2 regions of the Pseudoalteromonas sp. CH_XMU1449-3 genome follow, and region 2 is predicted to be linked to the other one. Evidence: predicted binding sites of a transcription regulator. Region 2 holds the regulator's gene; the other holds the start of a gene.

Region 1 (5,458 bases), on a different contig from region 2:
CTTTATTGCTTTATCGAAAAACAATTCGAACAAAGACAGCGATGTTTTTATTCTCGATACGCGTAAAAAAACACTGAAACCAGAGCTCATTACCCGTCATGACGATGACGCTAAGTATGGCCCAGAAACCTTCTCAAGAGACAGTAAATCATTGTATTACTCAACCGATGCCAAAGGTGAATTTGCAGAGGTGTGGCGCTATGACTTAACGACCGGCGAGCACAGCCCTGCCCTCAAAGATGAGTGGGATGTGAGTTTTATTTACTTCTCTAAATCTGGCCGTTATCAAGTAAGCGGTGTTAATGCTGACGCAAGCACTAAAGTGTCGATAATTGATACCACAACAGGTAAAGGTATTGCCATGCCATCGCTGCCAGCTGGTAACTTACGTGGTGTGAACTTTTCAGCTGATGAAAAGACCATGGCATTTTATTTAAATTCAGATACCTCGCCAAGTAACCTATTTGTGTGGCAACTCGGTGAATCAAAAGCTAAACAATTAACCAACACATTAAGTGATGCCATTGATCAAAATGACTTGGTTGAAAGCACAATTGTGCGCTTTAAAAGCTTTGATGGTTTAGAGATCCCTGGGGTTTTATATAAGCCTAAGCAAGCTAATAGCAACAACAAAGTACCAGCTTTAGTTTGGGTGCACGGCGGTCCTGGCGGACAAAGTCGCACAGGATATAGTGCAATGCAGCAGCATCTAGTCAATCATGGTTATGCCATTTTTGCAGTTAATAACCGTGGCAGCTCAGGCTATGGTAAAACCTTCTTCCATTTAGATGATAAAAAACACGGCACTGACGATTTACAAGATATTGTTTACGGTAAAAAACACCTACAAAGCCTAGATTGGGTTGATGCTGATAAAATTGGCATCATGGGGGGCAGCTATGGTGGTTTTATGACCGCCGCAGCACTTGCCTTTGAACCTGAAGAGTTCAAAGTAGGCATTAATATATTTGGTGTAACAAACTGGGTTAGAACCTTAAACTCGATTCCACCATGGTGGGAAAGCTTTAAAAAGGCACTGTATGATGAAATGGGCGACCCAGCGACAGATAGTGAACGTCACCGTGCCATTTCGCCACTATTTCATGCTAAAAACATCACCAAGCCATTAATGGTGATCCAAGGTGCTAACGACCCTCGCGTTTTACAAGCTGAAAGCGATGAACTTGTTGCCGCTGTAAAGGCAAATGGTGTGCCTGTTGAATATGTATTATTCGATGATGAAGGCCATGGTTTTACTAAAAAAGAAAACCGCATAAAAGCCTCAAATGCATACCTTGAGTTCTTAAATACCTACTTAGATAAATAGCAAAATTGCAAAGATAAAGAGCCGGTATTATGCCGGCTTTTTTATGCAAAACACCTGTATAGAATCAAAATTTAACAGCTTACACAGTACTGTATAAAACACTGTATGGAATTAATGGTAAATTTTTCACCTTTTTCCCACCTTCAAATTGAAAACATAAACCACTGTTTTATAAAAATTAAATTATTTTAATTAAAATAAAACTGAATCATTGGTTAAAAAATAGCAAAAAAGTACTTGCGCAAAAACACTGTATAAACTACTGTATACACATACTGTATAAACAACCAGTGAGTGAAAGTTATGTTACAGCCAATTACCTTAAGAACAGTTAAAAGCTACCAGCAAGATAACGACAAAGCGTCTGTTAATTTAATTCAAATTGAAGACGAAATTTCAGCAACTTTTGAGCTATTAAAAGTATTGCATCATTACAATAGCCAAAATGCATGGACACTATTAATTGCTCCTGATCATGTTCCTAGTAAAGCCTTACTAGATTCATGTTCGATTGATACCAGCAAACTTCTTGTGATCAGACAAAAACATTTAGTTAATCTTGAGTATGTTCTTAGTTCAGCATTACATAACGGTAATTTTGCTGCTGTGATCACATGGACAGATATTGTAAACAATCATCAACTTGATTCGATGAACTTAAACCTTGAGCAGGCATCTGCTAAATTTTATTCTTTTACAAAAAGCGCTCAATTAAACAATTTAGTACCGCAGCCACAATAGGCTTGTTAAAATAACAATTTACAGTTTTAGGTAAGTTGTTATGACATCACTCACACACTCCCTTTGTCCTTGTGGCAGCGAATCGACTTACGAGCTTTGCTGCCAGCCTTTTCATACAGGTGCAAGCCAAGCTGATACGCCAGAGCAACTTATGCGTTCTCGTTTTAGTGCTTACGCACTAAAAGATGCAAAATATGTATTTAGTACTTATGCACAAAGTCAGCAAGCCGCGAACCCGGTTCGCGAAATTAAAGATTTTGCTAATAGCTGCCGTTTTACCAAACTCAGTGTTTTAGAGACTGAACATAACGAGCAAGAAGGCTTTGTAGAATTTAAAGCAAATTACTTTTACCAAAACTTGTATTGTGAGTTACACGAAAAGTCGCGTTTTATTAAAGAAGATGGCCTATGGCGTTACCTAGATGGTGATATAACGCCAGTTGCAGATGTTAAAATTGGCCGTAACGACGAGTGCCCTTGTGGTAGCGGCAAAAAATATAAAAAGTGTCACGCTCTTTAATTGCTCTGATACCAATCCGCTTAATTAAGTAGTCTATTTTGAGGCAATAAAACCTCGTTGATAACAAGGCAAAAATTTCGTTATTTAGTTGTTCTAAATGAGAAATTTTTAACGCAGTTAGCGACAGGTTTGATCCCTCAAAATGATTAAGTATTATTGCGGGTTGGTATTAACCTGGTAAATCCAGTCTAAGGCTTGGGTAATCGTTGTTGGGAATGCAGTTGCATGGCGTGCCTGAGGGATAACAAATAAATTTGTTGTAACCAGCGCGCCACTTTGTTTATTAATTTTAGCTGCTAATTGCCTTGCGCCCGACACCATTTTTTCACCTTCGCTTTCTTCAAGTTCTCCAACTGCGATGTAAACTTTTGTTGTGTTGGCAGCTGGTTTTACAGCCATAGCTAATATTGAGTTTTCTTTAAACCACACTGAAGGACTGCCGATAATGTAACTTGAAAAAAGCGAAGGCTCACTGAATAAGGTATAAGCCGCAAATAAACCGCCAAGAGAGTTACCGACTAACGTACTTTTTTGGGTTGTTCTGAAGCCGGCCTCAATATAAGGCAATACAGTATGTTTTAGGTAGTTTAGATACTGACTTGCTCCGCCAGTTTTACGCTGCCAATTTTTATCTTCAAATGGCGTATAGTCATAAATACGGCTATTAAGTCCAGATACACCTTTTTGATATCCTACTGCAACGATAATTACCTCTTCTATAGCCCCAGAATTCATCATAAAGCGACTAGCACCAGAGGCAATTGGCAAACTGTAGTTTGCATCTAATAGGTAAACAACTGGGTAACGCTTCTGGTTTTGCTTTTGGTAGCTGCGTGGCAACTTAATCGTAATGGGGTATTCGTTTTCGGTATGTTTATCTTTAAGTAACACAGTATTAGTACGTGGCAAAGTAAACGGCTCAGCATGGCTTACATCGCTCACGCCCAAAACACTGATCACAAAAACGAGCAATATATAAGGCATAATTAATCCTTTAGCCACTTCTTAATTGGTAACAGCCACTCATCTTTTGGTTTATAAAATGCACCATGGGAGAGCCCTGTATTAATGCTTATTTCTTCGAACTTGGTTACGTCACTTCTATCAATTAAAAATTGGCAAGAGCCAACCTGATCTGAGCGCTCAAAGATAGAATACACCTTGCCATAAGCCTTAACTGATGTGTGATTTTTTATAAGGCCTGCACAACCTGCCAATATAATTAAGTTGATATGTGTACGTTTAAGTTCATTGGCTGCCAGGATCGACAATGCCCCGCCCCGTGAAAAACCAACCAAACTAATGTTCGACTCAGCAACACCGGCACTGATCAATGCTTCGACATCTGCAGCGAGTTTCTTCGCAAACGTAAATGGTTCAGTGTCTTTTGGCCTGTGATAGGCAATTAAATGATAACTCTCATCTGCCAGTGCTTCTTTTACAGCCACAAAATCATAAACCCCAAAGGTTTTGTGAACAGGCTTAGGGTTTGTCCCTTCGACGATAAAACCATGTGAATAAAAAACATAGTGACCATGCGGGTCAATCTCTGTTGGAAACTGGCTGTAAATAGTGCCAGCGCTAACAGGCAAAACCCAGCATGCACAGAGTAAAAGTACGGTACGTATCACAAGCATTCCTTTAAAAAATCACATTACACCTAATAGAAGATAATAACACCTTAAAAAATAATATCTTAGCAAACAACTAAACCCTACTCTCAATAATTTTAATTAAATATCAAATTACTAATAGCAAGCTGTATCACGATTTAAACTGCAAGTTTAAACTTGAGGTAAATTCATGGAATTTCATAGTTAAACTACAAAAAACAACATGACAACGCTGTCAATTATTTATGAAAAGGCGTATTGTAAAAAAGCAGTTAAAATAACTGCAGGTTTTAGACGTCTAGACGTTGAAAAAATAAATTCTAAGGCGTAGTATGTTCGTAATCTGAGTTAGACTCACATTTTCCATGAGATTTTTTAAAGATGATTGATATAAAGCACCTAAAAACCATAGCGACCCTTAAAGAAACAGGCTCTTTGGTCAATACCGCCCGTGAGTTGTTTTTAACTCAATCGGCTTTATCGCATCAAATTAAAGATCTCGAGAATAAGTTAGATTGCCAGCTGTTCGAACGTAAAACACAGCCTGTGCGTTTTACTCCGCAAGGTATGCTACTTCTGGAGCTTGCTAATGAAGTATTACCTCGTGTTGAGGCAACAAAATGTCGGTTAAAAGAAAGCCTTAACCAGCCAATCTCAAATTTACGTTTAAGCGTTGAGTGTCATGCCTGCTTTCATTGGTTGCTCCCAACCATCAAAGAATTTAATAATTTTTGGCCTGATATTAAAATTGATTACGAGCGCGGCTTTAGTTACGACGCCATTCCAGATTTAATTAATGATGAATTAGACCTAGTGCTGACTTCTGATATTCGTGAACCAGATCAACTTGAGTATGCTCACCTGTTTGATTTTAAATTAAAACTGATCGTTGCACCGGATCATGAGTTGGCAAAAAAAGCCTATGTCACCGCCCTTGATTTAAAAAACGAAACAATTATTTCGTATCCTATCCCGCGTGAGCGCCAAGACATCTTTAAACATTTTATTCAAAATGCACGCTTTGATGGCACGCTTAAAACGGTTGACCAAGGCTTATTGATATTTCAATTAGTGAGTGCAGGTATGGGGGTTGCAGCATTACCAGACTGGCTAGTCACTCCTTATGAAAGCCAAGGACTCATTAAGTCTATTCCGTTAGGTGCACTAGGCCTTACTCGCCCTATGTATTTAGCGATGAAAAAGAATATGAAAGATAACCCAGTTTATCGCCACTTTTTAAATACGTGTAAGCAAAAT
Region 2 (5,458 bases):
AGGTTTTACCACCTATTAAAACAACTTCAGTATCTATGCCTTTTAAGCCATTGATAAGTGCTTCTGATGCTGAACATGTATTATCAGTGCTGAGTACATAGACTTTCGATAAATTTAAGTCAGGTAGTGTGTTACCTGTTCCCTCGAAAGTAGAATAATCGACTTCAATATCAATAAACGGGTATGGGTCGCTCTCGGGCTGCTTGTCATTTTCAATGACTTGATAGTAAAAATAGTCACTCGTATTGGCTGGACCTGCAATCATATAGGCAAGTTGCGAAGAAAGCGCTAATAAACCACCGCCATTGTATCTAAGGTCGATCACAAGCTCGTCGATATTGTCGGTTTTGAACTTATTCACAGCACTTATCAGCTCAGGCTGAGCAATACTTATATGGCTGTTAAACTGCATGTAGCCAACTTTAGTGCCATCTCCTGTGGTAATAGTATCGACATTTTGTACAGGTGTTTGGGTTATATTACCTGCGACTAGAGTAAACGATTTTTCGGTGCCATCATTACTGCGTACAACAAAATTGTGCGAGTCGCCAGCTGTCGGTCCAAATAGCGCTTCATTTAGAATATCTACGCCTTGTTGGGTATTAGTGTCAATGCTGACGTCGTCGACCATTAAAATAGTATCACCGCGTTGTAAGCCTGCATTTGCAGCTGGTGAGCCACTCTCTAAATAGGCAACACGTAACTCTCGTGGCGGAACATTACTGATAAATGCCCAATTGATACCATAGCCAGAAACCACACCTGATTGCGACTCTTGAAAATACTCATCTGTCGGCCTGCTGAAATGGAATTGATCTTTATAAGCACCAGAGTCTGTTTTTTCGAAGGTTTTTAATTGATCAAAATAAGCGGCGACAGAGCTGAAGTTATCTGGGTCATTGTCTTCTATTTCATCGTACCAAAGATAGGTTTCGTCACTCCATGAACGTAGCCACATCTTCTCAGTAAACTCAGAGCCTGCTGTATCTGGGTAAGGTTGATTATCGTTATATGGATCATTGCCAGTTCGCGGTACAGCGCATTGATCTTTAAATTCGCTTGATGGATCAAAGACACCAGCCGTCCAAGTGGGTTCAGAAGTTGTTGGTGGTGGATTCGTGGTATCGGTATTGCTCGATGAGCCACCACCGCCGCAGCCAGATAAAGACATGCCTGAAGCCGCTAAGAAGACAGCTAAAGCGAGTTTGTTATTTTTAAACATGGTGCTTCCTTTCTTATATAAATTGTTTAAAAACTAACAATTACTTAATCTGAAAGCAATAAATTATAGTGTCTAAAATGTAAACGAATGTGCTGCTAGTTATAAAGACTTACGATTGCTAATTTCAGCTATTTCAAGCTTTTGCCACGATTCAAATAATTTACGCTGTTTATCAGATATTTTTAAGCCATAGGTTTTTTGCATATAAAAATAGGTATCGGCTATTTGCTTTCTTGCATAAATGGGTGGCTCAAATACGCGTTGTTTAAAATCGATTTTTATTGGGCAAGCACCGTAACTTGCGCTTGATGTTGTCACCATCCCATAGCGAAAGTTTGAACGGTCTGCATTGATCTCACCAATTGCGGGGGCAAGGTTATTTATGTCGGCCTCCATTTGACGAAATTTTTCACTGACCTTTACGCAGTTTTTACGACCGCCATCCTGCCAGCATTGTAATTGATGACCAAACTCCCAGGCAGGCACAATGTGCTCCCACTCTATTCTTTTTGCGCGAGCATTCTCTTTTCCTGAACGGGTGACAGAGTTTCTAGGAATATAACCACACGCATCAGGGTCTGGCACAAGTTTTTTACCTTGGCGCTTGATATCGCAACCACAATATAAGCTTTTACTATTGCTTGGTAGATTCTTAATTAAATGCTTTTTGGCACTGTAAAAGCTCGAAAATTCTTTAGCGGATATAGGAAAAGTGAAAATAAAACAAAGGGCTAAGTATAAAAATAAACGCATATCCATCACATCAGTGAACTACAGGAACAGCTATTCTAGAGCGACTATTCTAAAAAGGAAAAGTTTTTCAACTCAGCTATAGTTGTTAGGCCGTTTTTATTAAAGGAATTACAACCATGTTATTAGGTGCTTTTTCTGTAAGTCTAAATGTAAAAGATATTCGTGCTTCAAAGCAGTTTTATGAAAAGCTAGGTTTCAAAGAGTTTGCTGGGGAGATAGAACAGCATTGGCTAATAATGAAAAACGGTGAACATCTGATAGGTTTGTTTCAAGGTATGTTTGATAAAACCATGCTGACCTTTAATCCTGGGTGGGATCAAAATGCTGAAGCTTTGGATGAATTTGCAACCTTTGAGCAATTAGCTGCACAATTTCAGCAACAAGGATTAGAAATACAAAAGGCCGGTGACGCGAGTTTTATTATCACCGACCCAGATGGCAATCCTATTTTGATTGACCAACACGTGTAGCTGGCTTTTTACGTTTAATTCGAACGTTTTGTAGTAACAAGAGAACTCCTGTAATACAAAATAGTACGCTGGTGGCTGAGAAGCTGATGAGTAGTGGATTGTTAAAGTTCTCACGCTCATCATAATCCATAATGTGTAGCATCCAGAAAAAGTCGAAAATGCGCCACAGGGTGCTGCGCACAGTTATAACTTTACCGGTTTGGCTATCTAAATATAAGGTTGTTGTTAACCAATCATCGAAGCTAATTTGCCAAACATTGGCTTTGTGACCGACTTCTCTAGGCCCTTTTGTTAATAACTGCGCTTGCGTTATTTTTGCGTCAATAAGCAGGTGAGCTTGCGCATTTTCAATGATTTGCGCTTTACTCGGTGCAGGCATTTTAGCATCTGTTCTGCCATCAAAAATAAACTTACCGCTAGAGGATGTAACTTCTATAATCGGGGTATTTAAAAAATGGCTATATTTAATACCCTCGATTTGCTCGAATTGCGCTGTTATTTTATCAATTGAAGCAGGGTAGTCCGACAATAAAAATGGGCTACTTAAACTGCGATTAGCCAGGTGCTTACCATGCACTTTTTCAAGTGGTAATGAGCTCATTACCAGCCCACCTAAGAGCCAAAAAAAGATCTGCAAAGCAAGTAAGTAGCCAAGCCATTTATGCCCTTTACGAGCATACTTAAACAGGCGTTTATTCATTATTACCCCGTTATTATTGTTATGTGGGCGCTATTTTAGGTTGTTTAGCTAGATTGCCAATGCGGCATAATGTCGCATTAACTGTATTCTAGATTTGGTATATATACAAAACTGAGTTAAAGTTTCAGTCGATATAAATAGAGGGTAAAAACGAGAGTATGTCGGAAATTCAATTTTTAAATGTAGATCTGGAGCTTGAGTCAAAGCACGATATAAGTGCGCTTGTTGCTGATTTGAAGAAAAACGCCATGGTTTTACATTATGACCAAGATGAATACCGCCAACTAGCACGTATTGAAGCAACCGCAGATATCAGCTCTCCAGATAAAGCAATTAACCAGCTTTGCGAGCTTATTGAGTCTTGCTCGCGCAATGCATTAAAACAGTGGTTATCGTGCTCAAAGCGTACATTTGATATAGGCTTTGAATCAGGTAATTCGCCTAAATGCTTTAACCAACCCCTGCATGCCGATACCTTGTTACGTATCTCTGCAATTGGCGCAGGGATTGAAATTACTATTTATCCTGTTGAAAAATAGCCAGAATTTATCGCTCTACAACAGCTGCGGTCATTCTTGATACGCAGCAAAGCTCTCCTGCGGCATTGGTAATTTTAATATCCCAAACAGAAGTTCGCTTACCTAAATGCAGCGGTCTCGCAGTTGCTGTTAACGTTCCTTTGCGTGACGCTTTCATGTGGTTGGCATTAATTTCTTGGCCAACAGCATAAAACTTATTGAAATCAACCACGAAATTGGCTGCATAGCTTGCCACTGTCTCTGCTAATACAACGTTTGCTCCGCCATGGACCATGCCCATAGGGTTATGATGCTCAGGAATAGCAGGCATGGTTGCCATTAAATAATCATCGCCAATTTCAGTTACCTCAATGCCCATAGTTTTCATTAAAGTGCCTTGCCCGGTAATCCCTTGTTCCAGCTCTTTACATTGCTCTAATGTGATTGGGTGGTGCCAAATGCTCATTGTGTTTCCTTAGCCTGCTAATTAAAGCTAATACCTTATGGCATCTTTCGGTGTGGTTCAATGTTAGTTTTGTAGCAATATGATGGGTTTAATTTAAATTTGCGATTTTCAAATAACTGTATATACTCACAGTTAAATGTACTGTATGGAAAACCAGTTGTATGCGCCCATTAACTAAACGCCAATCGCAAATTTTAGAACTAATTAAAGTCTTTATTAAAGATACAGGCATGCCACCTACGCGTGCTGAAATAGCTCAAACATTAGGTTTTAAAAGTGCCAACGCTGCTGAAGAACACCTAAAAGCACTGGCAAAAAAAGGCATGATCAAAATGAAGCCTGGGGCGAGTCGCGGTATTCAGTTAATTGAAGAAGATGAGCCAGAGCAACTAGGATTACCTTTAATTGGCCGTGTTGCAGCTGGTGAACCTATTTTGGCTCAAGAGCATGTTGAAAGTCACTGCCAAGTTGATCCTTCATTATTTAAACCTGCTGCCGATTTCTTACTGCGTGTAAATGGTATGAGTATGAAAGACATTGGTATTATGGATGGCGATTTGCTTGCAGTACACAGAACACAAGTTGCTGAAAACGGGCAAGTAGTTGTAGCTCGAGTCGATGAAGATGTAACAGTTAAGCGTCTAGAAAAAGCGGGTCGCAAAGTACTTTTACACGCTGAGAACGAAGAATTTTCGCCTATTGAGGTTGATCTTGAGCATGAGTCGTTCAACATCGAGGGGTTAGCGGTAGGTGTTATTCGTAACGCTGACTGGATGTAAGCGTTCCCAATTTGGTGCATTAAATTGACTCAATTTGGTGCGCCGCTAAAATTTTACTACTTAATTAGGATTTGTGAATCCTTACTCTTCATTTAAAGCCTTATATGGCGCAGTTTTCCTCTCTTTTTATATTTCGTTCTTACTCCTAAACATTAAATAACGCGCTGATTATAGTTGTTATTTCTGTACCAAAATAAACATTTATTATCATTAAAACTTGCTTATTGGTCATTTTTTAACTAATTGGTTAATACACTGTATTAACACCTAATTAATAAAAAGACACAAAAATGTGCGAGGTGTTAGTCAAGGGGTCGGTATCATAAGTGGGTCAAAATGATACGTAGTCGCTCTGAACAATAAGAAAAACGAATGGGCACCTTGTTGTATCGCCTTTTCGCTTTGCGTCTTGCAATAGCATCTAAAGGAGCCGTCACATGGGTAAACTGCGTTACGCCTTGTGGCTTATATTGTTTGCACTTCCTGAGCTTGCATTGGCAAATAGCCAATACAATATGCGTAAAGGGGTGACCGATATAAGTAATAATGT

What was found. Region 2 encodes LexA, which represses DNA repair genes until DNA is damaged. Its sites were predicted from a motif close to TACTGTATNNNNATACAGTA; they were not measured.
Region 1: the regulator LexA is predicted to act here: its motif matches at 1,588-1,607, upstream of WA256_RS18880 (SulA-like leucine-rich domain-containing protein).

Annotation. Positions count from the first base shown of each region.
Region 1 covers NZ_JAYMDY010000022.1:22,904-28,361, reverse strand. The annotation lists partial or broken gene WA256_RS18885 (S9 family peptidase) at 1-1,327, shown strand, start outside; gene WA256_RS18880 (SulA-like leucine-rich domain-containing protein) at 1,631-2,068, shown strand; gene WA256_RS18875 (YchJ family protein) at 2,109-2,588, shown strand; gene WA256_RS18870 (alpha/beta hydrolase) at 2,742-3,572, opposite strand; gene WA256_RS18865 (alpha/beta fold hydrolase) at 3,575-4,225, opposite strand; gene WA256_RS18860 (LysR substrate-binding domain-containing protein) at 4,583-5,458, shown strand, end outside.
Region 2 covers NZ_JAYMDY010000006.1:147,789-153,246, forward strand. The annotation lists gene WA256_RS09630 (S41 family peptidase) at 1-1,222, opposite strand, end outside; gene WA256_RS09635 (endonuclease) at 1,322-1,975, opposite strand; gene WA256_RS09640 (VOC family protein) at 2,092-2,445, shown strand; gene WA256_RS09645 (hypothetical protein) at 2,420-3,145, opposite strand; gene WA256_RS09650 (hypothetical protein) at 3,304-3,684, shown strand; gene WA256_RS09655 (PaaI family thioesterase) at 3,692-4,129, opposite strand; gene lexA (transcriptional repressor LexA) at 4,291-4,908, shown strand; gene coxB (cytochrome c oxidase subunit II) at 5,346-5,458, shown strand, end outside.